Regions from separate parts of the Rhodococcus sp. NPDC057297 genome, predicted to be linked through region 2. Evidence: riboswitches for the same ligand, from Rfam matches in the RefSeq annotation. Region 2 holds a riboswitch; each other region holds the start of a gene.
The links. A riboswitch is a leader RNA that binds a small molecule or an ion and turns the genes downstream of it on or off. The one in region 2 is predicted to bind cobalamin.

Region 1 (9,519 bases), on a different contig from region 2:
CCAGATCGGTACGCCAGATGTTCCTGCCGTCGACGATGCCCGCGACGATGCGCTTGTTCACCAGAGCCGGTACCGAAGCGAGCTGCTCCACGGTGCCCGGTGCGGTCAGATCGATCGACAACCCCTCGATGCCGGTCGATGCGAGCACGGGGAGCGCGTCGCCCAGATCACCGAAGTACGACGCCAACAGGATCGCCGGCCTGGTCTCCAGTGCACTGAGGAAGTCGTACGCGCGCTTCGCCGAGGAGATCTCGTCCTGCGTCCGGTCCGCGACCAACGCGGGTTCGTCGATCTGAACCCACTCGGCTCCTGCGCCGGCCAGCTGCGTCAACAGGTCTGCGTAGAGCGGCAGAATCTCCTCGAGGCGGTCCAGGAGCGGCGCAGTGCTGTCGACGGCTTTGGAGAGCAGGAGGAACGTCACCGGGCCGACCAGAACCGGTCGTGCCGGAATGCCCAGCGTCCGCGCTTCTTCCAGCTCGCCGAGGATCTTCTCGGGGTGCAGGGTGAACGTGGTGTCGGATGAGATCTCGGGCACCAGATAGTGGTAATTGGTGTCGAACCACTTCGTCATTTCCAGAGGCACAACAGATTCGGTGCCGCGAGCGGCCGCGAAGTAGCGATCGAGTTCGCTCTCGATGCCCAGCACGCGTTCGGGAAGCGCCCCCAACATGACCGCCGTGTCCAGAACCTGGTCGTAGTAACTGAACGTGCCCACCGGAATCGAGTCCAGACCGGCGTTCTTCGACGCCGTCCAGGTGTCCTCACGGAGGCTCTTGGCCACCGATTCCAGTGCGGGAGCGTCGATCGTGCCTGCCCAGTAGGACTCGACTGCGCGCTTGAGCTCGCGTCGCGGTCCGATCCGGGGTGAACCGAGAATCGTGGCGGTGAATTCGAATGTCACTGGCATTTCTCCATGTACGTCACACGTGGGTGGATCACCACCGAGCGCGCGAGACGACCGAGCCCATGTACGTACACCAGCTGCAGGTCGACTCGCCCATTCCACGGGGCGGTGAACCGCTGCGCACGGCGTGCGCAGCACAGAAGGCAGGTATTCGGACTCGCAAGCACGCGGTCCTCGGGTGGAGGCCGCACCTACTGGCCGTCGCTTCCCAGAGAGGCTTCTCCAGTGCATATGACGGCGGTCGTTCCTGCATACCGCTGCGGGACAGTCCCGGATTCTCACCGGGTTCCCTCTTGCGTCGCCGTCCGTGGTCTTCGGGGCTCCTCACGACCGCTGGGCGAACCAACTGCACGCATGAGCATAGTGCCGCGCATGCCCCCGGGGACAGGCGTGCTACCGTCTGTTCCATGCAGCGCACGTATTTCTGGTTTAGCAGGCCGGCCCCGGGTGGGTCAGCCAGCGACGCCATGCGCTGAGACCCCACCCCACGAGCCGGATGCAGACCGGCTCGAAGCGTGCGTGGAGCTCTCCGAGGGCCGGTCTGAGAATCGAAAAGGATTTCTCATGACTACAGCTGTCACCCCTACCGATACGTCGTTGGACGATCAGCGCACCATCAGCATCAGCCCGCTGGTGGCGCCGTCGTTACTACGACGTGAGCACGCCGCCGACGACGCGGTGTCGTCGACGGTTCGTCGCGGCCGCGCCGGTGTGGTCGACATTCTGAACGGCGCGGACGACCGTCTCATCGTGGTGGTCGGGCCGTGCTCGGTGCACGACACCGAGGCTGCGATGGAGTACGCGCGCAAGCTCGCCGAGAAAGCGTCCGAGCTGGGCGATCGGTTGCACATCGTCATGCGCGTCTACTTCGAGAAGCCGCGTACGACGCTGGGCTGGAAGGGTCTGATCAACGATCCGCACCTCGACGGCTCGTTCGACATCAATTCCGGACTGCGCGTGGGGCGTCAGCTGTTGGTCGACATTTCCGCGCTCGGACTGCCCGTCGGGTGTGAATTCCTCGACCCGATCACGCCGCAGTACATCGCGGACCTGGTCAGCTACGGCGCGATCGGAGCCCGGACGGCGGCCAGCCAGGTTCACCGGCAACTGTGCAGTGCGCTGTCGATGCCCGTCGGCATCAAGAACTCGACGGAGGGCGACATCCAGGTCGCGGTCGACGGCACCCGTGCGGCGGCGTCGAGTCACGTCTTCCCCGGCACCGATCTGGACGGCCAGGCCGCGTTGATTCGCACCACCGGCAACCCGGACTGCCACGTCATCCTGCGCGGCGGCACCGACGGACCGAACTACGACGCAGAATCCGTCGCCGATACGGTCGCGCGTCTGCGGAAGTCGTCGCTCCCCGAGCGCGTCGTCATCGACGCCAGCCACGGAAACAGCCGCAAGGACCACAACAAGCAGGTCGACGTGGTCACCGACGTTGCCCGACGCCTCGGCGAGGGTGAGCACGGCATCGTCGGTGTCATGCTCGAGAGCTTCCTCGTCGCGGGCCGTCAGGATCTGACTCTCGGACACAAGGAGGACCTGACCTACGGCCAGTCCATCACCGACGCGTGCCTCGACTGGGACACCACTGCGGCACAACTCGATGTGCTGGCTGCTGCCGTCGAGACTCGTCGCGGCTAGCGGACACCGCGCGGCCGGAACTGCACGCTGATGCGTGGTCCGGTCGCGCGGGTGCTCTTGGGAACGGCGTGCTCCCAGGTGCGCTGACACGAGCCGCCCATGACGATCAGATCGCCATGTCCCAGTGTGAATTTCAGCGATGTTCCGCCTCCACGGGGGCGCAGCATCAGTTGCCTGGTGGCGCCGAGCGAGACGATGGCGACCATCGTGTCCTCGGTGGCGCTGCGGCCGATGTTGTCGCCGTGCCACGCCACACTGTCGGATCCGTCTCTGTAATAACACAATCCGGCTGTCGTGAACGTCTCGCCCAGCTCCGGGCCGTAGTGTGCGTCGAGAGCGGTCTTGGCTTCGTTCAACGACGAGTCCGGCCACGGTTCGGAGTCGGAGTAGAACCGCACCAGGCGAGGTACGTCGACCACACGGTCGTACATCTGACGCCGCTCTGCCCGCCAGTCCACCCCGTCGACGAGACGGGCGAACAAGTCGATCGAACCGACCCACCCCGGCCGCACGTCCACCCATGCGCCGTTCGACAGTGCCCGCCTGCTCACGGTCGATCCGAGGGGGCCGAACTGCTCCTCGTCATCGGTGAACAGCGAGCCCTGAAGTTCCACGCTCATCGGCACAGCGTAGCGGTTTTCGAACGTATGTTCCACCCATAAGGAGGTGGCTGTTACGAGGTTAGGTGACCCTTCCTGGCGTGCTACTTTAGTGAACCTAAACCAACTCTCGGAGGGTCCTGTCGATGTACATAGGTTCGCCGACGCGTCGTATCACCGCGTTCCTGGTTGCTGCGTCGATGGCAACGGCGCTGGTCGGATGCAGTACCGATTCCGGTGACTCGTCGGCCGACACCGAGACGTTGGCAGCGACCGGGTCGGCCGCGGCGGCGGGTTCGTTTCCTGTCACCATCGACTCCGCTCTCGGAAGCGCCACCATCGACTCGGCCCCGACTCACGTTGCCACCTGGGGTTGGTCCAACCAGGATGCTCTGCTGGCCTTGGGTGTGGTGCCGGTCGCGATGCCAGCATTCGTCGGTGAAAGCTACGGCGCCGACGCCGAGGGCGTGCTGCCGTGGGATCGAACCGCTCTCGGTGAACTCGGCGCCGCGACTCCCACATTGTTGGCTGGAGACGGCACCGGCCAGGCCCCGATCGAACAGTTCGCCCTGGCCGAACCCGACTTGATCTTCGCGCCCTACTCCGGTATCAGCCAGGCCGAGTTCGACGCGCTTTCTGAGATCGCGCCAGTCGTCGCCTATCCGGAGCGACAGTGGACCGCCTCGTGGCAAGAGCAGGTGACGATTGCAGGCGAGGCCCTGGGCAAGCAGGCCGAAGCGGCCGCGGTCGTCGCGGATACGGAGAAGAACATCGCGGAGGTCGCGGTGAAATACCCCGCGCTGAAGGACAAGTCGATCACGGTCGCCCTGCCGAACGAGCCCGGTGTGTTCTCGGTGAGCAAGGACGACGACGTGCGAGTGGAGTTCCTCGAGCAACTCGGTCTGGTCAACGAGGAGTCGATTCAGCAGTCCGATCCGACAGACGACGCCGAGGCCGTGTACTTCGACCTCAGTTACGAGAAGGCGTCGGCGATCGCATCGGACGTCCTCTTCGTCGTCGCGTACGACAAGCCGTCACTCGCCGCGTTCCTGGCGGAACCGGTCATCGCCGAGTTGCCCGTCGTCGCCGATGGACGAACCGCCTCGACCGAAAGCTTCTCGGTGGAGAAGAACTTCGCGTTCGGTGGACTCACCGTGCTGACCATTCCCGTCGTTCTGGACGATATTGCGTCTGCGTTGAACGCGGCTGCGGAGAACGTCGCCTGACCGGCGTATGCGTGTCGGTGCATCGGCCTATCGTGTGCACATGGGATACGAATTTCAGGTCACGGTGGACAGTGGGAAGCCTCATGAGCAGGCGAAATGGTGGGCCGAGGCCCTGGGATGGATCGTCGAACCCACGGACAGTGCATTCATCGAGGGACTGATCGCGGCGGGTCACGCCAGGCGGGAGGACGCCGTGGTGTTCGAGGGCAACCTGGTCTGGAAGATCGGCGCGGCGATCTTCGATCCGGACACTCCCGGAACCCCGCGTGTTCTCTTCCAACTCGTTCCCGAGCCGAAGACGGTCAAGAATCGTCTTCACTTCGACATCAGGGTCGGTGACGAACGCGAGGCCATCGCTCAGAAGCTGGTCGACGCCGGGGCCGCGATCTCGCACCGTGGTCAGGTCGGTCCGAGCACGTGGATCACCATGACCGATCCCGAGGGTAACGAGTTCTGCGTGTCCTGACAGGGAGGGTCAGCGGTAGGCGCCGGGGGTTTGCCCTGTCCAGCGTTTGAAGGCTCGGCGGAACGCGGAGGGTTCGGAGAAGCCCAGCCTGTTGGAGATGTCGTCCACCGAGTCGCCGCGGCTCAGTCCGGAGACGGCGGCGTCCCGTAGGACCTCCTCACGAATCTGGTTGACGGAGGTACCTTCCTGCCGCAGTAGGCGACGCAGATGGGCGGTGCTGACGGTCAACATGTCCGCGATGTCGTCGGTGCCGGGTGCCTGGCCCTGCAGGCCGAGTTCGAGTGCCCGGCGGACTTGTGCGGACGCGGTGCTGTCGTAGTCGCGGGCGGTGAACAGGAGGTTGGGGGATTCGCGGAGGTACTCGGCGAGGGTGTCCTCGGTCTGCACGATGGGTGCTCGCATCGCTGAATTGTCGAATTCCAGAGCGGCTACCTCGGCTCCGAAAGTGACTCTCGTGCCGAACATTCGGTCGTAGAGCTTGCCGGTGGACGGATCGTCGAGGTCGTACGGTAGTTCGACTGAATGCAGTTTGACTCGTCCTCCGATGAGCCAAGCAGCGAAACGGTGTACCAGGACCATCCGAAAATCTGTGAGCAGTCGACCCGCAGCTGCCCGCGCCTGCTCGGGCAGGTGACTGTTGTCGGCAGGGGGGATGGTCAGACGCGTCGTCGAGTCATCGCCCGTGATCAGCATCGGGGGCATTCCGGACAGTACTCGGGTCGTTTCGGACATGCGGTTCAAGGCTGCGGAGAGGTCGGGACAGTGAATCAAGGTCAGGCAGATGACTCGAAAACTGCCGCGCCGCAGCGGCATCGACGCGAGTCCGAACAGTTCGTCACCGGTGACCTGCCATGCAGCCTGGGTGAACAGCGTGACCTGCTCGGCGGTCAGTCGCTTGCTCGGATCGTTCAGCGAGGACCGGTCGATCCCGGCGATCGTTATCGGGTAGGACAGGTCGACGCCGCCGCTCTCGGCGAGGACGACCGCCTTGGCGATGAACTCGGCAGGAATCGTACGGGCACTCATGCGATCACAGCGTGAGGAGCCTGGACGCGGCGTCGGCGAGCACGTCGTCCTTCTTGCAGAATGCGAATCGCACCAGCGTCGTCCAGTTGCTCGGCCCGGAGGCGGGCCTCGGATCGTCGACGAAGGCGCTGACCGGCACGGCCGCGACCCCGATCCTTTCCGGCAAGGTTCGGCAGAACTGCAGCGCGTCGACTCCGCCCACCGACGAGATGTCCGCACACACGAAATAGGTTCCGTCGCTTGCTTTGACGTCGAGCCCGGCGGCGGTGAGTGCGGAGGACAGAACATCTCGTTTTGCCTGCAAGGACGTGCGAAGATTCTCCACCCATGCGTCCTCGTGATTCAAGGCGTGTGCGACGGCCGGCTGGAACGGAGTTCCGCCGACGAAGGTCATGAACTGCTTGGCGGCGCGCACTGCATCGATGAGCTCACGTGGTCCCAGGGCCCAGCCGGTTTTCCAGCCGGTGGCGTTGAACGTCTTTGCGGCGCTGGACACGGTGACCGTGCGCTGGAACATCCCAGGAAGCGACGCGAGCGATGTATGGGTGGATCTCGTCGACCGCCCGGACGAGTCGGGGGAGTCGAAGGTCAGTCGTTCGTAGACCTCGTCGGTGAGGACCAGAAGATCGTGTTCGCAGGCGATTTCGGCGATCCGCGTCAGCTCGGCGTGCGTGAGTACGGTCCCGGTCGGGTTGTGCGGTGTGTTGACCACGAGCAGTTTCGTGTTCGGGCCGATCGCGGCGGCCAAGGCGTCGGTGTCGAGAGCGAATCCGGTGCCGTCCGGTACCAACGAGACGGTCTTGCGACGCGCGCCGGCCAGCGCGATGGCAGCTGCATAGGAGTCGTAGTACGGCTCGATGAGCAGGACCTCTTCGCCGGGCTCGACCAGTCCGAGGATGGTGGCTGCGATGCCCTCGGTGGCGCCGACGGTGATCAGCGCTTCGGTTGCCGGGTCGTACTCGACACTCAGACGCCGCTGCCTGTCGGCGACGACGGCCTCGCGCAGAACGGGCAATCCGGGCCCGGGTGAGTACTGGTTGAAGCCGTCGGCGATGGCGCCTCTCGCGGCGTCGAGCATCGACGCGGGTCCGTCGGTGTCGGGGAAACCCTGTCCGAGGTTGACGGCTCCGGTGGACACGGCGAGCGCGGTCATCTCGGCGAAGATGGTGGATCCGAACGGGCGTAGTCGCTCGACGGTTCGGCTCTGATACTCCGCGGACATTCCTGCAGCGTAGCTGGTGTCACATTTCGGGCATCGCGGTCGCCCCGTCATCGGCGCTGTCGGTCGAGGGGTGTGATTCCTACTCGATCGGTAGGATTCCGGTCATGCGATTCGGACTCTTCATTCCTCAAGGCTGGCGACTCGACCTGGTCGGTATCGACCCCGCGGCGCAGTGGGACGTGATGCGGAATCTCGCGTCCGCCGCCGACGCCGGACCGTGGGAATCCTTGTGGGTGTACGACCATTTCCACACCGTTCCCGAGCCGACGGACGAGGCTACGCACGAGGCCTGGACTCTGATGTCCGCGTTCGCGGCGACGACGTCGCGCATCCGTCTGGGGCAGATGTGCACGTCGATGGCGTACCGCAATCCCGCGTATCTGGCGAAAGTTGCGGCGACGGTGGATCTGATCTCGGCCGGCCGCGTCGAGATGGGCATCGGTGCGGGCTGGTACGAGCACGAGTGGCGGGCATACGGATACGGCTTCCCTCCCGCCGGGCAGCGTCTGGGTGCACTCGACGAGGGTGTGCAGATCTTCAAGCAGGCCTGGGAAACCGGAGAAGCGACGCTGGACGGGAAGTACTTCCAGGTCGATGGTGCTCGGGTGTGGCCCAAACCGGTACAGGACGGCGGTATCCCTCTGTGGATCGCAGGCGGCGGCGAGAAGGTCACGCTGAAGATCGCGGCGAAGTACGCCGACTACACCAACTTCGACGGCACCCCGGAAGGGTTCACGCGTAAGTCGGAATTGCTGAAGGGGCACTGCGACGCCGTCGGCCGCGATTTCGACTCGATCGTGCGCTCGTCCAACTACAACGTCGCGATCGGGACCACGGAAGCAGAAGTGAAGGACAGGCTGGATCAGCTTCAGGCGCGTCTGACGCAGTACGTGGGGGCCGAGAAGGCGGATGCGGCGCTCGACGCGTTCCGTGGTCTTCCCGGTGTCGGCACGCCGGAGCAGATCGTCGAGAATTTGACGGCGCTGAAGGAGAAGGGGCTCGCGTACGGCATCTTCTATTTCCCGGAAGCCGCCTACGACCGTTCCGGCATCGAACTGTTCGAGCGCGAGGTAATTCCGGCCCTGTCCTGATCGGCGGTGCGCTACCGCAGTTCGTCGGGCAAGTCGTGCGGATCCACCAGGAGCTGCTGGTTGTCGGATTGACGAACCTTGGGGGACAGGCCGATGTTGGCGACCAGCAGAGCCCATTCCGCTTCGCTGATCGCCGCGGTAGCGCGCTCGATCACCGATGCGTCCGTGGTGCCCCAGGCGATGGGCATCGGGGCGACCATCTGCCAGGTGTCGCTGATCGCGTTCTTGCTGCGATCCGACAGGACCGAGACAGACGGAACCAGTTCCCCTTCGACCAGTTCGTGGCCGGGCAGCGATCGGATGCTGCGCGTGACGAGGGCGTAGTGCGACGCGCCCGCGTCGGGCTTGGCGATGTCGATCAGCGCCAGCAGGGTGACGCCGCGTGCACGCGTCTCCGCGATGACGGCGGGCACCAGCCCTCCTTCGGCGTAGAGGTCCTCGACGGTGCCGACCTTGCGCGGCGCCCAGACGGTCACCCACAAGGACGTCGCCGCCGTGATCAGGAACACCGCGCCCAGAATGTAGGACCACGGATGCGCCAACCAGAAGAACCACGCGGCGGCGGCGATCAACACGACCGCGGTGACGACGGCGGAGACACGGAGCCGCCGGACGTCGCCCATGGTCTCGTTCACCGAGTTGGCGTGGGCAACGTCTACGGGAAAATCGAATCGGCGCACCTGCCCATTATTAGCACGCCTGCAGCTCAGATCGCAGGCCCCAGCATGTCGTCGGCGTCGGTGATGCGATACGCGTATCCCTGCTCGGCGAGGAATCGTTGCCTGTGCGCAGCATATTCGGCGTCGAGGGTGTCTCGGGACACGACGGAGTAGAAATGCGCTTGTCCGCCATCGTGTTTCGGCCGAAGGAGGCGTCCCAGTCGCTGCGCTTCCTCCTGGCGTGATCCGAAGGTTCCCGAAACCTGCACTGCCACGGATGCTTCCGGGAGGTCGATGGAGAAGTTCGCGACCTTGCTGACCACGAGGGTCTGAATCTCGCCCTTGCGGAAGGCGTCGAACAGGATTTCCCGTTCCTTGTTCTTGGTCGACCCCTGAATGACCGGGGCGTTCAAGGCCTCGCCCAATTCGTCGAGCTGATCGAGGTAGGCCCCGATCACCAACGTCGGCGCGTCCTCGTGCTTCGCCAGAATGGATTTCACCACGGCGATCTTGGTGTGCGCCGTCGAGCACAGCTTGTATCGCTCTTCCGGTTCCGACACCGCGTACGCCATGCGCTCGGCGTCGGTCAGCGTGACGCGAACCTCGATGCACTCGGCGGGCGCGATCCACCCCTGCGCCTCGATGTCCTTCCACGGAGCGTCGTATCGCTTGGGGCCGA
Region 2 (9,519 bases):
GACCCCAATGTTCCTCGACCGCCGACGTGAGATCCTCGGGTAGTTCCTCGAACCACGTCCGGTACTGCACGGCCGAGATACGGATGGGGTTGCCCTCGAGCTGCTCGGAGGTGAGCCAGTCCGGATCCTGACCGCCGCGCGCGATCAGCGCGTGGATCAGAGCGTCACCGTCACGCGCTGCGAGACCCGGAATGGCGTCGGGACCGTCCAGCGGACCCAGATCGTAACCTGCGGTCCGCATCTCGGACATCAAGGCGATCGCACTGGCCGGAGTGTCGAGGCCGACGGCATTGCCGATCCGGGCATGCTTGGTCGGGTACGCCGAGAACATCAGCGCGATCCGCCGGTCCGCCGCCGGGATGTGCCGAAGCCGTGCGTGACGTACGGCGATACCCGCGACGCGCGCCGCTCGTTCGTGATCGGGAACGTACGTGGTGAGTCCGTCGTCGTCGATCTCCTTGAACGAGAACGGAACGGTGATGAGTCGGCCGTCGAACTCGGGAACGGCCACCTGGGTGGCGACGTCGAGCGGCGAGAGGCCGTCGTCGTTCTCCTCCCACGTCGCGCGACTGCTCGTCAGACACAGTCCTTGCAGAATGGGAACGTCGAGGGCGGCGAGTTCGGCGACGTCCCACGCCTCGTCGTCTCCGCCTGCCGACGCACCTGCGGGTTTGGTGCCGCCGGCCGCCAACACGGTCACGATCATCGCGTCGGCGGACTTCAGAGTGTCGAGCAGCGCGGGTTCGGCGGTGCGCAACGACGCGCAGAAGATGGGAAGCGCGCGGCCACCCTTGGCTTCGACAGCCGCGCTCAGAGCTTCGATGTACGCCGTGTTCCCGGCGAGATGCTGGGCGCGATAGTACAAGATCGCAACGACAGGAGCGGAGCCTGCGGAGTGACCAGGAGAGACAGGAGCGGAGCCTGCGGAGTGACCAGGAGAGACAGGACTTGAATTTGTGTCGTGGCTGGGTTGACGGTCGAGGGTGCCCCAGGTGGGGGTGTGCATCGGCGCCGCGAATCCGTGTCCGGTCAGCAGCACGGTGTCGGAGAGGAATGCGAAGAGCTGTGCGAGGTTGTCCGGCCCGCCTTCGGCGAGGTAGTTGTGGGCCTGCGCGGCGACGTTGCCGGGAACGGTGGACAGTTCCATGAGTTCGGCGTCGGGTGCCTGTTCGCCGCCGAGAACGACGACCGGGAGTCCGGTCGCGAGGACTGCGTCCACGCCTTCTTCCCACGATCTCTTCGATCCGAGGATGCGGAGCACGATCAGATCTGCGCCGTCGGCCAGGATCGGGACGTCGCCGGCGAGGAGCCGTGACGGGTTGCCCCACCGGTAGTCGACCCCGCTGGCGCGCGCCGACAGCAGATCGGTATCCGACGTGGACAGCAACAAGATCACGGGTAACACCCTCCTGGGGTTTTCGCGCCCCTGGTCGTTCTACGTGGCAGCTTCGGAGAGGGTCTGGCTGTGACAGTGGCGCGACCGCACCGGACTTGCACCGGATTTCCTCTCGGCCGAAGCCTTCTGGTGGGGAATGCTACCGAAGTGAATCCGCTGCCGTGGACACCCGTTCGCTCGTAGCATCGAACGATGGATGCACGGGACATACGCAGCGCGTACCTGCAGTTCTTCGCCGACCGTGGCCATCGGGCGATCGAACGAGCGTCGCTGGTGCCCGTGGGCGACCCGACGACCCTGTTCAACGGCAGCGGTATGCAGCAGCTACTCCCCTATCTGCTGGGGGCCGAGCACCCCGAGGGGACGCGTCTGACCGACAGTCAGCCGTGCGTTCGCGTGCAGGACATCGAAGAGGTCGGCGACAACCGGCACACGACGTTCTTCGAGATGCTCGGCAACTGGAGTCTCGGCGACTACTTCAAGGATCAGCAGATTCCGTGGTTCTGGGAGTTCCTCACCGGTGTCGTCGGCCTCGATCCCGCCCGGATCTTCGTGTCGTGTTTCGCCGGCGACGAGCGGTATTCGATACCGAAGGACACCGAGAGCGCCGACGTGTGGGCGTCGATGTTCGCCGCAGCGGGCATCGACGCGGGTCGTGTCGATCTCGGCACGGAGGAAAACGGCGGCCGAGTCGGTAGCAACGGGGCCAGGATCGCGTTCTACGGCGCGAAGAACTGGTGGTGCCGCGCGGGCTCGGCCGATGCGATGCCGGTCGGGGAACCCGGCGGCCCGGATTCCGAGGTGTTCTACCTTTATCCCGACGTTCCTCACGACACTGCATACGGCGAGTTCTGCCACCAGAACTGCGATTGCGGGCGCTACATCGAACTCGGCAACTCGGTGTTCATGCAGTACGTGCGGACCCCGGACGGATTCGACACGCTGCCGCGCCGCAACGTCGATTACGGAGGTGGACTCGAACGCATCGCGGCCGCGGCGATCGACAGTCCCGACGTGTTCCGTAGCTCTCTGCTGTGGCCGATAGTCGAACAATTGGAAGCTCTGACCGGTGCGACGTACGCCTCCCACACCGCGGCCATGCGGGTGGTGGCCGATCACCTGCGCGGTGCCGTGTTTCTCGCAGTGGACGGCGTGCGTCCCGGCAACAAGGAGCAGGGGTACGTGATGCGCCGGTTGATTCGGCGCGCCGTTCGATTCGCTTTCGACCTCGGCGTGGAGCAGAACTTCGTGCAGGACGTGGTCCCGACGATCGCCGGGGTGTACCGCAGTGCGTATCCCGAGGTGGACCGGCGTCACGACGAGATCATCGCAGTACTCGTGAAGGAGGAGAAGGCCTTTCGGCAGACACTGCGTCGGGGGCTGCGGGAACTGGCCAGAATGGCAGACGGACCCGTCACCGGGGAGGAACTGTTCGTCCTCTACGACACCTACGGGTTTCCGGTCGAACTCGGCGTCGAGGAAGCCAGGACGCGTGGTCTGACCGTCAGTGCTCGGTGGCGTACGGAGTTCGACGCGAAGATGCGCGAGCAGCGCGAACGCTCCCGCGCCGCCAACAAGATGCACTTGTAGCCTGAAGAAGTGAGTTCGACCGATCCCCGAGCCGTCCCGGACAAATGCCCGGGCGCCCTGTCCATGCACCAGGCTGCCGACGGTTCGCTGGCTCGCGTGCGCCTACCGGGCGGAATGGTCACTCCGGCGCAGATGCTCGTTCTGTCCGGCGCTGCGACCGATCTGGGCAACGGCTCGATGGAGTTGACGTCGAGAGGCAACGTTCAATTTCGCGCTGTGTCCGACGGAGACGAGCTCGCACGCCGGCTGTCCGATGCGGGTCTGTTGCCGTCGCCGACGCACGAACGAGTGCGCAACATCCTCGCATCGCCACTGACCGGTCGAGTCGGGGGAATCGTAGACGTACGCGACTCGATCGGCCGACTCGACGCCGCCCTGTGTGCGCGGCCGGCACTGGCCGAACTTCCGGGCCGCACACTGTTCGCACTGGACGACGGCCGAGGCGACGTTCTCACGGCGCGCCCGGATTTCGCGGCAGCAGCCGTATCCCCCGAACACCACCTTCCCGGCGATCCAGCGGACGAGGAAGCCCACTACGCGCTGGTTCTCGCGGGTCGGGACTCGGGTGTACGCATTGCCGAAAGCGATGTCGTCGACGTATTGCTGGCGTCAGCTCAGGCGTTCGTGGACCTGCGAACTTCCGAATGGCGGTTGAGCGAGCTCGACGACGGACCCGAACGAGTGCTTGCGGCACTCGGCTCGACTCCGACGGACGCGAACCGCCTCGAGGTGGGAACGTCCTCGACTCCCCCCGTCGGTTGGCTACCGCAGGACGACGGCCGGGTAGCGCTCGGCGGAGCGCTCGCCCTCGGTACGTTGGACGGCCGACTCGCCGAGTTCCTGGCGGCGATCGACAGACCGTTGGTCCTCACCCCCTGGCGCAGCGTCGTGGTGTGCGATCTGGACGAGGGCATGGCCGACACCGTGGTGCGTGTTCTCGCACCGTTGGGTCTGATCTTCGACGAGAACTCACCCTGGATCGATGCCAGTGCCTGCACCGGCTCTCCCGGATGCGAGAAGTCGAATGCCGACGTCCGCGCCGATCTCACCGACGCGATCGACGCAGGCACGGTCGTGCGCGGACGCCGACAGCACTGGTCCGGATGCGACCGTCGGTGCGGTGCGCCGAAAGGAGATGTGCTGAACGTGATCGCCGGACCGACCGGATACCGGGTGTCCTGACCGGTTACCGGCCTGACCTATCGTGAACGCCATGCACGACTACATCCGCGACGGCGCGGAGATCTACCGACAGTCCTTTGCAACCATCAGGGCCGAGGCGGATCTGTCGGCATTCTCCGCGGACATCGCGCAGGTCGTCGTACGGATGATCCACGCAAGCGGCGAGGTCGACCTGACCGAGGTCATCGGCGCCACGGCGAACGTCGTCCGCGACGCGCGCGCAGCGTTGAACTCCGGCGCCCCGATTCTGTGTGATGCCAACATGGTTGCCGCCGGCGTCACCCGTCGGAGGTTGCCCGCGGACAACGAGGTGCTCTGCACGCTGTCCGACCCGCGGGTTCGCGACCTGGCGGACACACTGGGGACCACCAGGACTGCCGCGGCGCTGGAGTTGTGGGGAGACCGACTCGAGGGCGCCGTTGTCGCGATCGGCAACGCCCCGACCGCGCTGTTCCATTTGATGGAAATGCTCGCAGCCGGCGCACCCGCGCCTGCCGCCATCGTCGGAGGTCCGGTCGGCTTCATCGGCGCGGCCGAATCGAAGGAAGACCTCATCGCATCCGGACTCGGCGTCGAGTATCTCGTCGTTCGTGGCCGCCGCGGTGGCAGTGCGATCACCGCTGCAGCCGTCAATGCCATTGCGAGCGAAGACGAATGAGCATCGCTCCTGGCAAGCTATGGGGTGTCGGTATCGGCCCGGGCGACTCGGAACTCGTCACCGTCAAAGCCGCCCGCATCATCGAAGCAGCCGATGTCGTCGCGTTCCACAGCGCGCGTCACGGCCGAAGCATTTCGCGAGGCGTCGCAGCACCGTACATGCGTGACGGTCAGATCGAGGAGCACCTGGTGTACCCGCTCACGACGGAGACCACCGATCACCCGGGCGGATATCAGGGTGCAATCGACGAGTTCTACGAGGAAGCCGCGGCGCGATTGGCGGCCCACCTCTCTGCCGGTCGGGACGTCGCGTTGCTCGCCGAGGGCGATCCGCTGTTCTACAGCTCGTACATGCACATGCACAAACGACTCGTCGGCACCTTCGACGTCGAGGTGATACCCGGCGTGACATCGGTCAGTGCGGCATCTGCTGCGTTGAAGACTCCCCTCGTCGAACGTGACGAGGTGTTCACGGTCCTGCCTGGAACCTTGCCTGCGGAGGAACTGACGCGGCGGCTGGCCGCCACCGACGCAGCAGCGATCATGAAGCTCGGTCGCACCTTCCCGACTGTCGTGCAGGCACTGACCGACGCAGGCAGGCTGGACGAAGCGAGATATGTCGAACGCGCGAGCACGGAGGGCCAGCGCGTCTCGAACGTTGCCGACGTCGACCCGGCAGCGGTTCCGTACTTCTCGATGGTCGTCGTGCCGAGCCCGGCCAACAACGTCGTGTCCCACACTCCCCTGGACGGAAATGGTCGAGTCGGTGAAGTCACCGTCGTGGGCCTCGGTCCGGGTGCGGACAGCTGGACGACCGAGGAGGTGCGTCGAGAACTCGCCCGCGCCACGGACCTCGTCGGATATGTCACCTACCTCGACCGAGTAACGATGCGGCCCGGGCAGATTCGGCACGCGAGCGACAACAAGGTGGAGTCCGAGCGTGCAGCATTCGCACTCGACCTCGCCAAACGCGGTAAGCGTGTGGTTGTCGTCTCGTCCGGTGACCCCGGGGTGTTCGCGATGGCGTCGGCAGTGATCGAGGTAGCGGCTGAACCGCAGTGGGCCGACGTTCCGGTGCGGGTGGTCCCCGGCATGACGGCCGCGAACGCGGTCGCGAGCCGGGTGGGCGCGCCGCTCGGACACGATTATGCGGTCATCTCGCTGTCCGACCGCCTCAAGCCGTGGGACGTGGTCGCGAACAGGATCACTGCTGCCGCGGCCGCCGACATGGTCATCGCCGTCTACAACCCCGCGTCGAAGTCCAGGACGTGGCAGGTCGAGAAGATGCGAGATCTGCTGTTGCAACACCGTAGCCCGCAGACTCCGGTCGTCGTAGGACGCGCGGTGGGCAGCGACGAAGAGTCTGTACACGTCGTCGAACTGGGCGATCTCGACCCGAGTCGAATCGACATGAGGTGCCTGCTGATAATCGGCTCATCGCAGACGCAACTCGTGGAGACCGGAACGGGCCGGCAGGTGTTCACCTCGCGTCGTTACCCCTGACGTGGGCGTGCGCTCGAAGCCAGTCCACGACGGCACCGACGGTGCCTGCACAGAAGTCCGCCCCCGCTTCCCGAGGTCGGTCGATCATCACCACGGGGACACCCAGGCGACGGGCTGCGGCCAACTTCGCGTCCGTCATCGCTCCACCGCTGTTCTTCGTGACCATCGTGTCGATGCGATGAGCCTTCATCAACTCGATTTCGTCGGCCTCTGCGAAGGGTCCGCGCGCGAGCAGCACCTCGTGATGCGGCGGTAGTGCGCCGGTCGGCGGATCGATGCTCCGGACGAGAAACCAGGTGCGCTCGATCCACGCGAAGGCACCGACGTTCTGGCGTCCGATCGTCAGAAACGACCGACGGGACAGGCGCTCGACGGTCTCGGCAGCCTGGGAGACCGATCGGACACGAACCCATCGGTCTTCGGTGGACGGCGTCCATGCAGGACGTACGAGCCTGACCAGCGGTGTACCGGTGGCGCGCGACGCCTGGTGCGCGTTGGACGAGATCGACGTCGCGAACGGGTGCGTCGCGTCGACGACGACATCGACACACTCGCGTTCGAGCCACTGCGTCAGTCCCGTCGCACCACCGAACCCTCCGACCCGCGTTGCACCAGCGGGCAGCTGTGGGTCGTGCACACGCCCCGCCAACGAGGAGACGACATCGAGGAGCGGATCGTCCGCGACGTCCGCGGCGAGCGAACGAGCCTCCGAAGTTCCGCCCAGCAGAAGGATTTTCACCGTTTGACGGCTGTCCATTGCGTGACGGGCATCTGGGGCCTCCAACCGGTGAAGGATCCCAGCGGTTCTGCCCGGTAGATCTGAAATCTGCGCAGTGAACCGCCGAATCTCGAAAGACACTGCAGAAGCAATGATTCCGACTCGGCGGTGACCGCGTTGGCAACCAGTCGCCCACCCACGCGAAGCCGGTCCCAGCAGGCGTCGATCATGGCGTCGTTGGTCAGACCGCCACCGATGAACACGGCGTCGGGCACATCGTCGGGTACGTCCTCGAACGCATTGGGTGCACGACCGAGTACTCGAAGGCCTGGCACTCCCAACGTCGATGCGTTGGCAATTATCTGCGCTCGTCTGGGGACTGCGGATTCGAAAGCTACTGCCCGGCATCGTGGGTGAATTCGCATCCACTCGATGGAGATGGAACCCGAACCGCCTCCGACGTCCCACAGCAGCTCACCGGGCGCGGGAGCGAGTGCACTCACGGTCAAGGCACGGACCTCGGCTTTGGTCAACTGCCCGTCCCCGGAGTAGGCCTCGTCGGGTAGACCCGGAACACGGGTGAGGCGGCCCGACCCGTCGTCGGCGACACAGTCGATTGCGACGACGTTGAGCGGGTCTCCGGCCGGGTGGGTCCACGAGCCGGCCTCACCCGCCACGGACCGCTCGGAGGATCCACCCAGTTGTTCGAGCACGATCATCGGCGACGTGGAATAGCCTGCCTCGCAGAGCTTTTCGGCGACCGCTGCCGGCGTGTCCTGATCCCGCGACAGAACGACGATGCGTGCACGGTGGGCCAGCGCCGCGACAAGTGCGCTGGGCGGCGTGTTGACCAGATTCACGGTGGCCACCTCGTGCACCGCCCAACCGAGTCTGGCACAGGCGAGCGACACCGAGGACGGAGCGGGGACGACATGCAGTCTCGCTGCCCCGAATTCCCGCGCGAGCGTTACCCCGATGCCGTGGAACATCGGATCGCCGCTCGCGAGAACGCAGATTTTTCGGCCGTCCCATTCCGAGAACGAGGTGTGCAGGCTGGGGACGAGCGGGGTCGGCCACCGGCGAGCCTTCTCCGACGGAACCGGTGTCGAGTCGAGTTGACGCCTGGACCCGAAGACGACGTCGGCCTCCGACACGAGGGCCCGTGCCGACTCGGCGAGTCCGTCCCACCCGTCGGCACCGATCCCGACGACGGAGATGGGTTGCACCTGCGGCGACATCACCGAGGTGCCTTCCGCCACAACCACTGTGGTACGAACCTGATTGCGAAGTAGATCGGCGCGAGGATGCCGGGAATCCAGACGCTCGACTTGTCGGCAGCCAGCGCCGAGTCGACCGCGTCGGCTACTTGCCCTGGAGTGCTCGAGAACGGAGCCGGAGACATGCCCTTCGTCATCGAGCCGATGACGAATCCGGGGCGAACGAGCAACAGGCTGACGCCCGACCCTCGCAGTGCGTCGGACAACCCCGTCGCGAATCCGTCCAGACCGGCCTTGGCCGATCCGTACACGTAGTTCGCCTTCCGCACACGCACTCCCGCGACGGACGAGAACACGACGATTCGGCCAGTCCCCTGGGCGCGGAGAAGGGTGGCGACGCGAGTCAAGACTGCGGCCTGTGCAACGAAGTCGGTGTGCAGAATCGCCGCTGTGTGAGCAGCATCCTTCTCGGCACGTGCCTGATCGCCGAGGATCCCGAACGCAAGAACAACGGTTGACAGGGGTCCGTGCTCGGCGACAACCGACTCGAGGACGGCGCCGTGCGACCCGAGATCGTCGGCGTCGAACTCGACCGTTGCCACTGTCGTCGCACCTGCGGCCACGACCGCGGCGACTTGTTCGGTCAGATCTGTGCTTCGGCGTGCGGCAAGCACGACGGTCCGGCCGGACGCCAGACGTGTGGCGAGTTCGAGCCCTATCTCGCTACGTCCGCCGAGAACGAGAACCGTGCCTTCGGGTGCAGTGGTCGTCACGACGGTCATTGTGGCCGATTACCGTGTGCATCATGGTCACCACCCCCGCATCCCTGACACCCGACGCCGCGGAGTTCCTCACCGAACGCCATCTCGCGACGCTGACCACCCTGCGCAGCGACGGTACTCCGCACGTCGTCGCCGTCGGATTCACCTGGGATCCCGACGGTGGGTTCGCTCGGGTGATCACCGGACGCGCAACGCAGAAGGCACTGAACGCCTCCCGCGGCGGATACGCGGCCGTGAGCCAGATCGACGGCGCTCGGTGGTTGACGCTGGAGGGCACGTCGGAGGTGTTGACCGATCGCGCCGACGTGGTCGACGCCGAGAATCGTTACGCCGCGCGGTACCGAGTCCCTCGGGAGAACCCCGAGCGCGTGGTCATCCGCATCACGGTCCGGCGTGTGCTCGGTTCACGGTCGCTGCTCACGGCAACGGCAACACCGTGAGTCCGTGTGGGCGGAGATTGACCGACTCACACCC
Region 3 (9,519 bases), 430 kb from region 2:
CAGCAGCGTCGCGAACAAGCCGAACCATTGCACGGCTGGATTGTCCGTCACGTATCGGACGATTCCGAACATCCGCAGCTTGACGCCGAAGCCTCCGGTGGCGGCTTCCACGGCGGACAGAATCCACACGACAGTTGCCAGTACCGCAGACTGAACGACGCCGACCAGTGCAGTGGCGGTGAAGAATTCGCGTCTGGTCACCGATATTCCGAGCGCGAACGGGAACGTCTGGGTCACGGCCTGCAGATAGAACCCCACCGCAAATCCGTACATCGAGAACAGTGCACCGGTGAAGTTGTAGTCGCTGTCGGTGGTGGGTATCAACGCGAAGATGACGTAGCAGATGGCGAACGAGATGGCGAGAATTCCGAGGGGCCAGCCGATGATCAGCGGCCACGCGACCGTATGCAGACGGGCGACGTCGAACGTTCGTTTCATGAGACCGACTCCTCGGTGGCGTGATCGGGCGTGAGGGAGGCGCCCCGGCCGTACGCGGTGGTGTTCCGAATGACCAACTGCTGCAGCGACAGTGGCTCGGTGGCGAGGCCGAGGGAAGATGCATGTGCTCGTTGTGCGTCGGTGAGGGCAGCGTCGATACTGACCCTGGCCATGGACCCGAGTGACTCTCGGTGCAACACAGTGTGATCGGCGACGAGCTTCTCGACTGCGTCCGCGGCGCCCGAGATCACGAATGCGCTGTGGCGTAGATCGTCGGCGTCGGCATCGATGACGATGCGCCCCTTGTCGATCAGCAGCACGTGCTCGATCAGGTCGCTCACCTCGTCGATCAGGTGGGTCGACAGCACGATCGTGCGCGGGTTCTCGGCATAATCCGCCAACAGGCGGTCGTAGAACATGTGTCGCGCAACGGCGTCGAGTCCCAGGTACGGTTCGTCGAAGAAGGTCAGCGGTGCACGTGACGCCAGCCCGATGACGATTCCCAGCGCGGAGGTCATACCGCGTGAGAGCTTCTTGACCTTGCGGGAGGGCGGCAGATCGAAATCGCGGACCAGTTCGTCGGCGAAGGTCCGATCCCAGTGCGGGAGAAGCCGTGCAGCGCACGTGAGTACGTGACGGACCCTGAAGTCGTCAGGATACTTCTGGCTTTCCTTGACGAAGCAGACGTCGGCCGAGACCGCACTGTTCTCGAACGGCGGCATCCCGAACACCTCGACGGTGCCCGCGCTCTGGCGATTCTGCGCTGTGAGCAACTGCATGACCGTCGTCTTGCCTGCGCCGTTGCGACCGAGCAGACCGTAGATCTTGTCGGCGTGCAGGTCGAAGTCGACACCGTCGACGGCGGTGAAGTCCCCGTAGGTCTTGGTGAGGTTGCGGACCGAAGCGATGACTGGAGAGTCGTCGACCACGGTGAGGTCGTGACGGGCGTTCATGGTGCTTCCTCCCAGTTGTCGAGCATGGACTTGAGTTCGTCGACGGTCATGCCGAGCTTGCGTGCCTCGGTGACCAACGGCCTGATGAATTGATCGGCGAAGCCGTCTCGTCGACGAAATCTCAGCGCGTCGCGTGCACCGGTGGTGACGAACATGCCGATACCTCGTTTCTTGTAGAGGATGCCGTCGGCAACCAGCTTGGTCAGGCCCTTACCTGCGGTTGCGGGGTTGATGCGATGGAAGGCCGCCAGCTCGTTGGTCGAGGGGACCTGGCTTTCCTCGGCGAGTCCGCCGTCGATGATCGAGTTCTCCACCATCTCGGCGATCTGGATGAAGAGCGGGCGACCTTCGTCCATCAGCGCGAGGTCCACGAGCTTGGTTGCTTAAGCGGTTCATTACTCATGTAACTAACCATAGAACCCGAACGGGTCCGAGGCAAGGGCGGCGAGCGAAGAGGTCCGTTGTGGATCGTGGGCATCGGGGTGCAGTAGCGTCGTATCCCATGGATCACAAGCACGTTGCAGCCCGCGGCGGGAGCTGCACCCTGCGCATCGCCGGTCCGGAATCGCGGCACGTCGTGCTGCTGCTCCCCGACGCAGGCGATGCCCCCGATGTGTACGACAGCGTAGCCGAGCGGTTGCACAACTCGGACCTCAAAACCGTTGCGGTGGAGGACATCAACGGGCTCGACCACGATGGAGTGCTCGAGTTGCTGACCGAACTCGGGTTGCCCTGGGTGCATCTGGTCGGCAGCGGAGTGGGTGCCGAGCTGGCCTGGGGCCTCGCAGCACGCACGTTCGGCAAGTTCACGTCGCTGGTGGTGTGCAACCGAACCCACCCAGCCATCGCCGACGAGAACGGAACCGTGCGCGCAGCCGACTGCCCGGCCGTGGAGATCCCGACGACCCTCGTGGTCGGGAGTTCACTCCGGGCACCGGGTGCGGACGCCAGTGGCCGCCTCGTCTACGGCGATTTCCGTGTCGTCCGACTCGACGGGGTGGACAACATTCCCTCGGCCGCATCGGCCGAGCTCGCCACGGAGATCGTGCTGCGCACCAGCCCCTGGTGATCTACTCGGTCAGATGTCCAGGCCCAGAAGCGCGTTCTCGACCACCTCGGGTAGGCCCGGGTGGATCCAGTACTGGCCGCGCGCCATCTCCGGGACGGTGGTCCCGAAACTCATTGCCTGGATGAGTGGCTGGATCACCGTCGGGGCCTGAGCTCCGATCACGTGGGCGCCGAGAATCCGACCGGTCTTCTTCTCCGCGACGATCTTGCAGAACCCGTCACGATCCTCCATCGCCCAGCCGTACGCCACATCGCCGTAGTCCTGGATCTTGACGGCGATGTCGAACCCTTCGTCGCGTGCCTGCTCCTCGGTGAGGCCGACCTCGGCGATCTGAGGGTGTGTGAACACCGCCGCGGGCACGAATCTGTGGTCGAAGGCCAGGAACGACGAGGTGTCGTTCCACTCGTGCTGCAGAAGGTTGTGTTGGACGATCCGGGCTTCGTGGTTCGCGACGTGCTTGAGCTGATACTCCGACGACACGTCGCCGAGGGCGAACACACCGTCGGCGGTGGTGCGGCCGAACTCGTCGACGACGATTCGTCCTTCGTCGTCGAGTTCGATGCCTCCTGCCTCCGCGCCCAGTCGATCACCGTTCGGCTCACGCCCGACGGCGACGAGCAGGACGTCACCCAGCACGCGGGTTCCGTCCTTCAGCTCGAGGCCGACACGATCGCCGTCGGAGACTGCGGACACCTCGCCCGAGTCGAGGTGGACGTCCCAGCTTCGCTGCGCCAGCTCGGTGAATCGGGTGGACACATCGACGTCCAGCCCTCGCAGCAAGGCGTTCTTGCGTGCCACGATCGACACCTTGGAGCCGAGTGCGCCGAAGACATGAGCGAATTCGGCTGCGATGTAGCCGGATCCGAGGACGACGATGTGCTCGGGGAGCTCGGGCAGCCGCATGATGTCGCTGTTGGTGTAGTAGCGAACGCCGGACTCGGCGACCGCGTCGGGAATCACCGGACGGGACCCGGCGGCGACGACGACCTGGTCGGCGGTGATGACCGAGCCGGTTCCGGTGTCGATCGTGCGGGGACCGACGAACGTGGCGTGACCGCTGAAGAGGGTGACGTTGGGGCTGCCGTTCTCGCGGTAGTCCTTGCCTCCGGCGGCGATGGGATCGATGCGGCCGAACACTCGGTTCACGATGTCCGGCCAGCGCACCTTGTCGATCGACGCGTCGATCCCGTAGCGCGAGGAATCGCGGATGGTCTGCGCGACCTCGGAGGCGTACACGAACATCTTGGTGGGAATGCACCCGACGTTGAGGCAGGTGCCGCCGAACGGCGAATGCTCCTCGAACAACGCGACTTTCAGGTCGGCGAAGCGATCGTCGGCAATGGAATTTCCTGACCCCGATCCGATGATCGCGATGTCGAAGTGCTCGGGTGTGGTCATCGAATGGTTCCGATCTCGCTGTGGTTCTGTCCGGATTCGCGGTCTATGTGGGCGCTGCGGTACAGCCAGTCGATCCACTCGTTCATCTCGTCGAACGCTTGCCTGCGTGGCGTCTCCTTGGACAGGAAGACGTCGTGACGAGCCCCCTCGATGGGAACGATGGTGGTCCGGTCGCCGAGACACCCGGCCCACCGCGCAATCTGACGCACGTCCAGAACGGCGTCGGCTGCATCGGTCTGCGAGCTGTACTTTCGCGAGAAGTGCGTGACCTTGGAGCGGAGAATCAGCGAGGGTACCCCGATGTCGAGGCCCCGGTGCAATGTCGCGTGCCCGTGCCGGATCGCTCGGATCCAACCGAACGTGACGGGGAATCCGGCCAGCGGCTTCCAATCGAGGTTGTACTCCCATTCGCCCTGCTCCGACGCGGCGAGCGACACGCCGTAGGTGTCGAGGCCGGTGCCCGGCACGGGAGTCTTCGCCTTCACCCGGCCGATGACGTCGATCGCGGTCGTTCCGACGCTTCTGATCGCAGGAGGTCCCTGCAGGTCGAACCATGGACTGTTGAGGACGACTCCGTCGATCCCCTGCGCGGCTGTGCCGCCGCTCCTGCGATTGAGCCTGTCCAACCACAGCGGAAGGATCAGCCCTCCGGTGGAGTGCGCGGTGAGCAGTACCGACCCGCCTCCGGTGTCCTCGCGCACCAAGGCGAGAGCCTCGGTGAGTTCGGCGTCGTACATCCCGAGGTCGGTCACGAAGTGCGGTGTCTGGCCCTCGCGCAGCGACCGTCCACATTTGCGCAGGTCGAGCGCGTAGAACGCGAACCCTTTGGCCGCGAAGTGCTCGGCGAGGTGTTGCTGGAAGAAGTAGTCGGTGTACCCGTGCACGTAGATCACCGCGCGGCGAGCAGAATCCGTCCCCGACGGTTGATACCGCACGAGGGTCGCTTCGACCGTCCCCTCGCCGTCGGGGTCGTCGCCGAGCGCGATGGTGGTCTGTTCGTAGCCGTCGCCGAGGACATCGGGCACCCAGGTAGTCACAGATCACAACTGTAGTAGGAGCGTCGGGCGGCATACGAGGAGCACAATCGGAGCAGGGCTTTTCAGGCGCGTCGAATCGGGTACGTACGGACGGGTAACGTAACCGCCACCGAAAAGTAGACAGTCGAAGCAGTCAGTCGCCGAGCGAGAACTCACGGACAAGGAAGTCGATTCTCCAGTGTCAAAAGAACAGCAGGTCAAGACCGACGTGGTTCTCGTCGGCGCCGGAATCATGAGCGCCACCCTCGGGGCTTTGCTGAAGCAGCTCGAACCCGAGTGGTCGCTGGACGTGTACGAGCGACTCGACGCGGCCGCTGCCGAGAGCAGCGACGCGTGGAACAACGCAGGTACCGGTCACTCCGCTCTGTGTGAGCTGAACTACACCCCGCAGAACAAAGACGGTTCCGTCGACATCGCCAAGGCGCTGAACGTCAACGAACAGTTCCAGGTGTCGCGTCAGTTCTGGGCGCACAGCATCGAATCCGGCGTGCTGAGCGACCCGAAGAACTTCATCAACCCCATTCCTCACGTCAGCTTCGTCCACGGCGAGTCGAACGTGAAGTACCTTCGCGCTCGATACGACGCACTGGCGTCGAACCCTCTGTTCGAGGGCATGGAATACATCGACAGCCCGGACGAGTTCACCCGGCGGCTGCCGCTGATGGGCGCGGGCCGAGACTTCTCCGACCCCGTCGCGTTGAACTGGAGCGACGAGGGCACCGACGTCGACTTCGGCGCGCTGACCCGTCAGCTGCTCAACTACATCTCCGGGTCCGGGGGCACGGTCCACTTCGGCACCGACGTCACCAACATCACCAAGCAGTCCGACGGCACGTGGAACGTGAAGATCGCGAACCTGCGGACCGGTGAAAAGAAGACCGTCAACGCCAAGTTCGTCTTCGTCGGAGCAGGCGGCGGTGCCCTGCATCTGCTGCAGAAGTCCGGGATCAGCGAGATCAAGGGCTTCGGTGGGTTCCCCGTCAGCGGCGAATGGCTACGTTGCACCAACCCCGATCTCATCGCCCAGCACTCGGCGAAGGTGTACGGCAAAGCGTCCGTCGGCGCGCCGCCGATGTCGGTGCCGCACCTCGACACTCGCGTCATCGGGGGCAAGCCGGGACTCCTCTTCGGCCCGTACGCAGGGTGGTCGCCGAAGTTCCTGAAGCAGGGCAAGTTCACGGACCTCCCCAGCTCGGTCAAGCCGGGCAACCTGATGTCCATGCTCGGCGTCGGTGTGACCGAGCTCGGCTTGGTGAAGTACCTCGTCGGCGAACTCGCCCAGTCGGCAGCCGATCGCGTCGAGACCCTGCGTGAGTTCGCGCCCCAGGTCGTCGGCAAGGACTGGGAGCTCGTCACGGCCGGTCAGCGTGTGCAGGTGATTCGCAAGAAGGGCCGCGGCGGAGTGCTCGAGTTCGGAACGGCCGTCATCAACGCGGCCGACGGCTCCATCGCGGGTCTGCTCGGCGCGTCGCCGGGTGCGTCCACCGCGGTGCCGGCGATGCTCGATGTGCTGCAGCGCTGCTTCGGTGACCGTTACGACGGTTGGCAGCCGAAGCTGAAGGAAATGGTGCCGTCCCTCGGCAAGAAGCTCGCCGAGGACCGGGCGTTGTTCCGCGAGGTCTTCGATTGGACGTCGGCTCGCCTCGAGCTCGGGCAGACCACCCAGGTCGCACAGCCCAGCGGCGTGTGATAGCAAGAGCTGATGACTACGCAAGCGGCTGCCCTCAAGCGTTCCTGGGCTCTGGACCTGTCCAACAAGACGTTGTACGACCTGTTGAAGTTGCGTGTCGAGGTTTTCGTCGTCGAGCAGGCGTGCGCCTACCCTGAGCTCGACGGTCGAGACCTCCTCTCCGAGACGCGGCATTTCTGGCTGGAACGAGACGGCGAGGTCGTCTGCACGTTGCGCCTGCTGGAAGAGCACGACGACGGTGAGAAGGCATTTCGTATCGGCCGGCTCTGCACGCAGCGGTCCGCGCGCGGACAGGGCCACACCACTCGCATTCTGCGCGCAGCGCTCGCCGAGGTGGGCTCGGCGCCGTGCCGCATCAACGCACAGAGCTACCTCGTCGACATGTACGCCAAGCACGGATTCCTTCCCGACGGGGAGGAAGTGCTCGAGGACGGAATTCCGCACACACCCATGCGTCGCGGGGGCGGAACTCCGTGGAGCGAGGCGTAACCTCACCGGTCGTCGAACGATCAGGAAGTTGATGCGGGGAAGTCCTGTGTGAATCAGGCACGGTCCCGCCACTGTGTAGGTGCTTCGGTCCCGTGGGGCCGAAGCGCCGAAGTCAGATCACCGCACAACTTCGCAGCAGGCCCGCCGGACCGGCGGGCCGTCACCTCTCCGGCGCGGAGTCCGCCGGGACGAAGGAGTTCTCTCGTGCAGCAGCCCGGCTATCCGTTCAGTGCGATCGTCGGCCAGGAGCAGCTGCGGTTGTCCCTGATCCTCTGCGCAGTGCACCCCGGTATCGGCGGCGTGTTGGTCCGGGGCGAGAAGGGGACCGCCAAATCCACCGTCGTCCGGGCGTTGGCCGCTCTGCTGCCCGCCGTCGACGACGAGGGTGTCACCAGGCCTGCACGGCTCGTCGAACTGCCCGTCGGTGCAACCGAGGATCGCGTGGTGGGCTCGCTCGATCTCGAGAAAGTGCTGCGCGACGGCGAACGTGCGTTTCAGCCGGGCCTGCTCGCCGCGGCGCACCGTGGAGTGCTCTACGTCGACGAGGTCAATCTGCTGCACGACCACCTCGTCGACGTCCTGCTCGACGCAGCGGCGATGGGCCGCGTGCACATCGAGCGTGACGGTGTGTCTCATTCGCACCCAGCCCAGTTCGTGCTCGTCGGAACCATGAACCCGGAAGAGGGAGAGCTTCGTCCTCAGCTGCTCGACCGGTTCGGACTGGCGGTCGAGGTCACCGCGTCCCGCGATGTCGACACCCGGATGAACGTGGTGAGGCGGCGACTGAACTACGAACAGAACCCCGAGAAGTTCGCGGCCGAGTACTCCGACTCCGACGCGGAGATCGCGCGGAAGATCGTGCACGCCCGGGCGGCACTGGCCGACGTGGTGCTCGACGACACCGAGCTGCGCCGAATCGCCGCTCTTTGTGCCGCTTTCGACGTCGACGGTATGCGAGCCGACCTGGTCGTGGCTCGCACGGCGACAGCGCACGCCGCCTGGCGCGGCGCCGACGCCGTCGACGAATCCGATGTCCGGGTCGCTGCAGAACTCGCACTGCCGCACCGGCGTCGGCGAGATCCCTTCGACGAACCGGGTATCGACGAGTCGGCCCTCGACGACGCGATGCGGGATGCCGCCGAGCAGGCGGAGTCCTCCGCCGAGTCGGATCCGGGACCCGACGACGACGGTGGCGGAGACGACGGTGGCGGAGACGACGGTGGCGGCGAACCGCAGCCCGATCCCGGGCCACAGTCCGGCACATCGTCGACGGACAAGCCCGACGCCCCCGAGAGAAAACCGGGTGAGCGGGACGCCGCAACACCCGGCGAGAAGTTTCGTGCGCGATCGATCGAGGTTCCCGGCGTCGGGGAGGGAGCCCCGGGTCGTAGGTCCAGGGCGCGCTCCCCGCAGGGACGCGTCGTGCGGTCGACGACGGAGCCGGGCAAGGGACTGCACCTCGTGGGGACACTGTTCGCTGCCGCGGAGTCCCAGGTCGCGCGAGGTCGACAGTCCGGCCGATTCGTGTTGCAGCCTTCCGATCTCCGGGGTGCGGTGCGTGAAGGCCGCGAAGGCAACCTCATTGTCTTCGTCGTCGATGCATCCGGTTCCATGGCGGCACGGGATCGTCTCTCCGCGGTGACCGGTGCAGTTCTGTCGTTGTTGCGCGATGCGTACCAGCGCCGAGACAAGGTCGCGGTCATCACCGTTCGAGGCCGGGACGCGGAGCTGGTGCTGCCCCCGACATCGAGCGTCGACGTCGCCGCCACACGGTTGCGAAGGATGAAGACCGGCGGCAGGTCACCGCTCGCTCAGGGCTTCGTCACAGCCCGGGACGTCGTGCTCCGTGAGAAGGTCCGCGACCCTCTGCGCCGTGCACTCGTCGTGGCGATGACGGATGGGCGAGCGACGGGCGGACCGGATCCGGTGGGCCGCGCGCGCACAGCGGCATCCCGCATCGCGGGTGATCACATCGGCTCGGTCGTCGTCGATTGCGAGTCGGGAATGGTCCGGCTCGGATTGGCCGCCGATTTCGCCCGCCACCTGCGCGGCGGGTACGTACGTCTGGCCGATCTGTCGGCCGAGCGCGTCGCCGCTGTCGTACGCGCGGCCGCATAGGAAGGCGAGAAGCATGCCTCGAGGAGTTCCTCTTCCCGGATCGGTACCGCAGGACGGATTGACCACCCGGCAGCGTCGCAATCAGCCGGTCCTGGCCGTGCACACCGGGCCGGGCAAAGGGAAGTCGACCGCTGCGTTCGGGATGGCGTTGCGCGCATGGAACCAGGGTTTCGACGTTGGTGTGTTCCAGTTCGTGAAGAGCGCCAAGTGGAAGGTGGGGGAGGAAGCGACTTTCAAGATGCTCGGCGAACTGCACGAATCGTCGGGTGTCGGTGGCGCGGTCGAATGGCACAAGATGGGCGAGGGCTGGTCCTGGACCCGAAAGAA

Region 1: linked by a shared signal. The riboswitch ahead of metE (5-methyltetrahydropteroyltriglutamate--homocysteine S-methyltransferase) and the one ahead of cobN (cobaltochelatase subunit CobN) in region 2 are both predicted to bind cobalamin.
Region 3: linked by a shared signal. The riboswitch ahead of ACFULT_RS14110 (magnesium chelatase subunit D family protein) and the one ahead of cobN (cobaltochelatase subunit CobN) in region 2 are both predicted to bind cobalamin.

What each region holds. Positions count from the first base shown of each region.
Region 1 is NZ_JBHUZE010000002.1:83,703-93,221, forward strand. It holds gene metE (5-methyltetrahydropteroyltriglutamate--homocysteine S-methyltransferase) at 1-901, opposite strand, end outside; cobalamin riboswitch at 1,029-1,266, opposite strand; gene ACFULT_RS06260 (3-deoxy-7-phosphoheptulonate synthase) at 1,469-2,551, shown strand; gene ACFULT_RS06265 (alpha-ketoglutarate-dependent dioxygenase AlkB) at 2,548-3,171, opposite strand; gene ACFULT_RS06270 (ABC transporter substrate-binding protein) at 3,297-4,376, shown strand; gene ACFULT_RS06275 (VOC family protein) at 4,417-4,842, shown strand; gene ACFULT_RS06280 (AraC family transcriptional regulator ligand-binding domain-containing protein) at 4,852-5,868, opposite strand; gene ACFULT_RS06285 (pyridoxal phosphate-dependent aminotransferase) at 5,873-7,090, opposite strand; gene ACFULT_RS06290 (LLM class F420-dependent oxidoreductase) at 7,195-8,181, shown strand; gene ACFULT_RS06295 (DUF3239 domain-containing protein) at 8,193-8,861, opposite strand; gene ACFULT_RS06300 (DNA repair helicase XPB) at 8,888-9,519, opposite strand, start outside.
Region 2 is NZ_JBHUZE010000004.1:564,200-573,718, reverse strand. It holds gene cobN (cobaltochelatase subunit CobN) at 1-1,396, opposite strand, end outside; adenosylcobalamin-variant (AdoCbl-variant) riboswitch at 1,398-1,519, opposite strand; gene ACFULT_RS16100 (alanine--tRNA ligase-related protein) at 1,589-2,986, shown strand; gene cobG (precorrin-3B synthase) at 2,996-4,168, shown strand; gene ACFULT_RS16090 (precorrin-8X methylmutase) at 4,200-4,826, shown strand; gene cobJ (precorrin-3B C(17)-methyltransferase) at 4,823-6,328, shown strand; gene ACFULT_RS16080 (cobalt-precorrin-6A reductase) at 6,306-7,085, opposite strand; gene cbiE (precorrin-6y C5,15-methyltransferase (decarboxylating) subunit CbiE) at 7,064-8,305, opposite strand; gene ACFULT_RS16070 (SDR family NAD(P)-dependent oxidoreductase) at 8,284-9,045, opposite strand; gene ACFULT_RS16065 (PPOX class F420-dependent oxidoreductase) at 9,069-9,485, shown strand; gene ACFULT_RS16060 (Xaa-Pro peptidase family protein) at 9,463-9,519, opposite strand, start outside.
Region 3 is NZ_JBHUZE010000004.1:136,715-146,233, forward strand. It holds gene ACFULT_RS14070 (hypothetical protein) at 1-438, opposite strand, end outside; gene ACFULT_RS14075 (ABC transporter ATP-binding protein) at 435-1,391, opposite strand; gene ACFULT_RS14080 (GntR family transcriptional regulator) at 1,388-1,750, opposite strand; gene ACFULT_RS14085 (alpha/beta fold hydrolase) at 1,894-2,460, shown strand; gene mtr (mycothione reductase) at 2,470-3,858, opposite strand; gene ACFULT_RS14095 (alpha/beta hydrolase) at 3,855-4,895, opposite strand; gene mqo (malate dehydrogenase (quinone)) at 5,074-6,585, shown strand; gene ACFULT_RS14105 (GNAT family N-acetyltransferase) at 6,598-7,074, shown strand; adenosylcobalamin (AdoCbl) riboswitch at 7,085-7,236, shown strand; gene ACFULT_RS14110 (magnesium chelatase subunit D family protein) at 7,279-9,192, shown strand; gene cobO (cob(I)yrinic acid a,c-diamide adenosyltransferase) at 9,206-9,519, shown strand, end outside.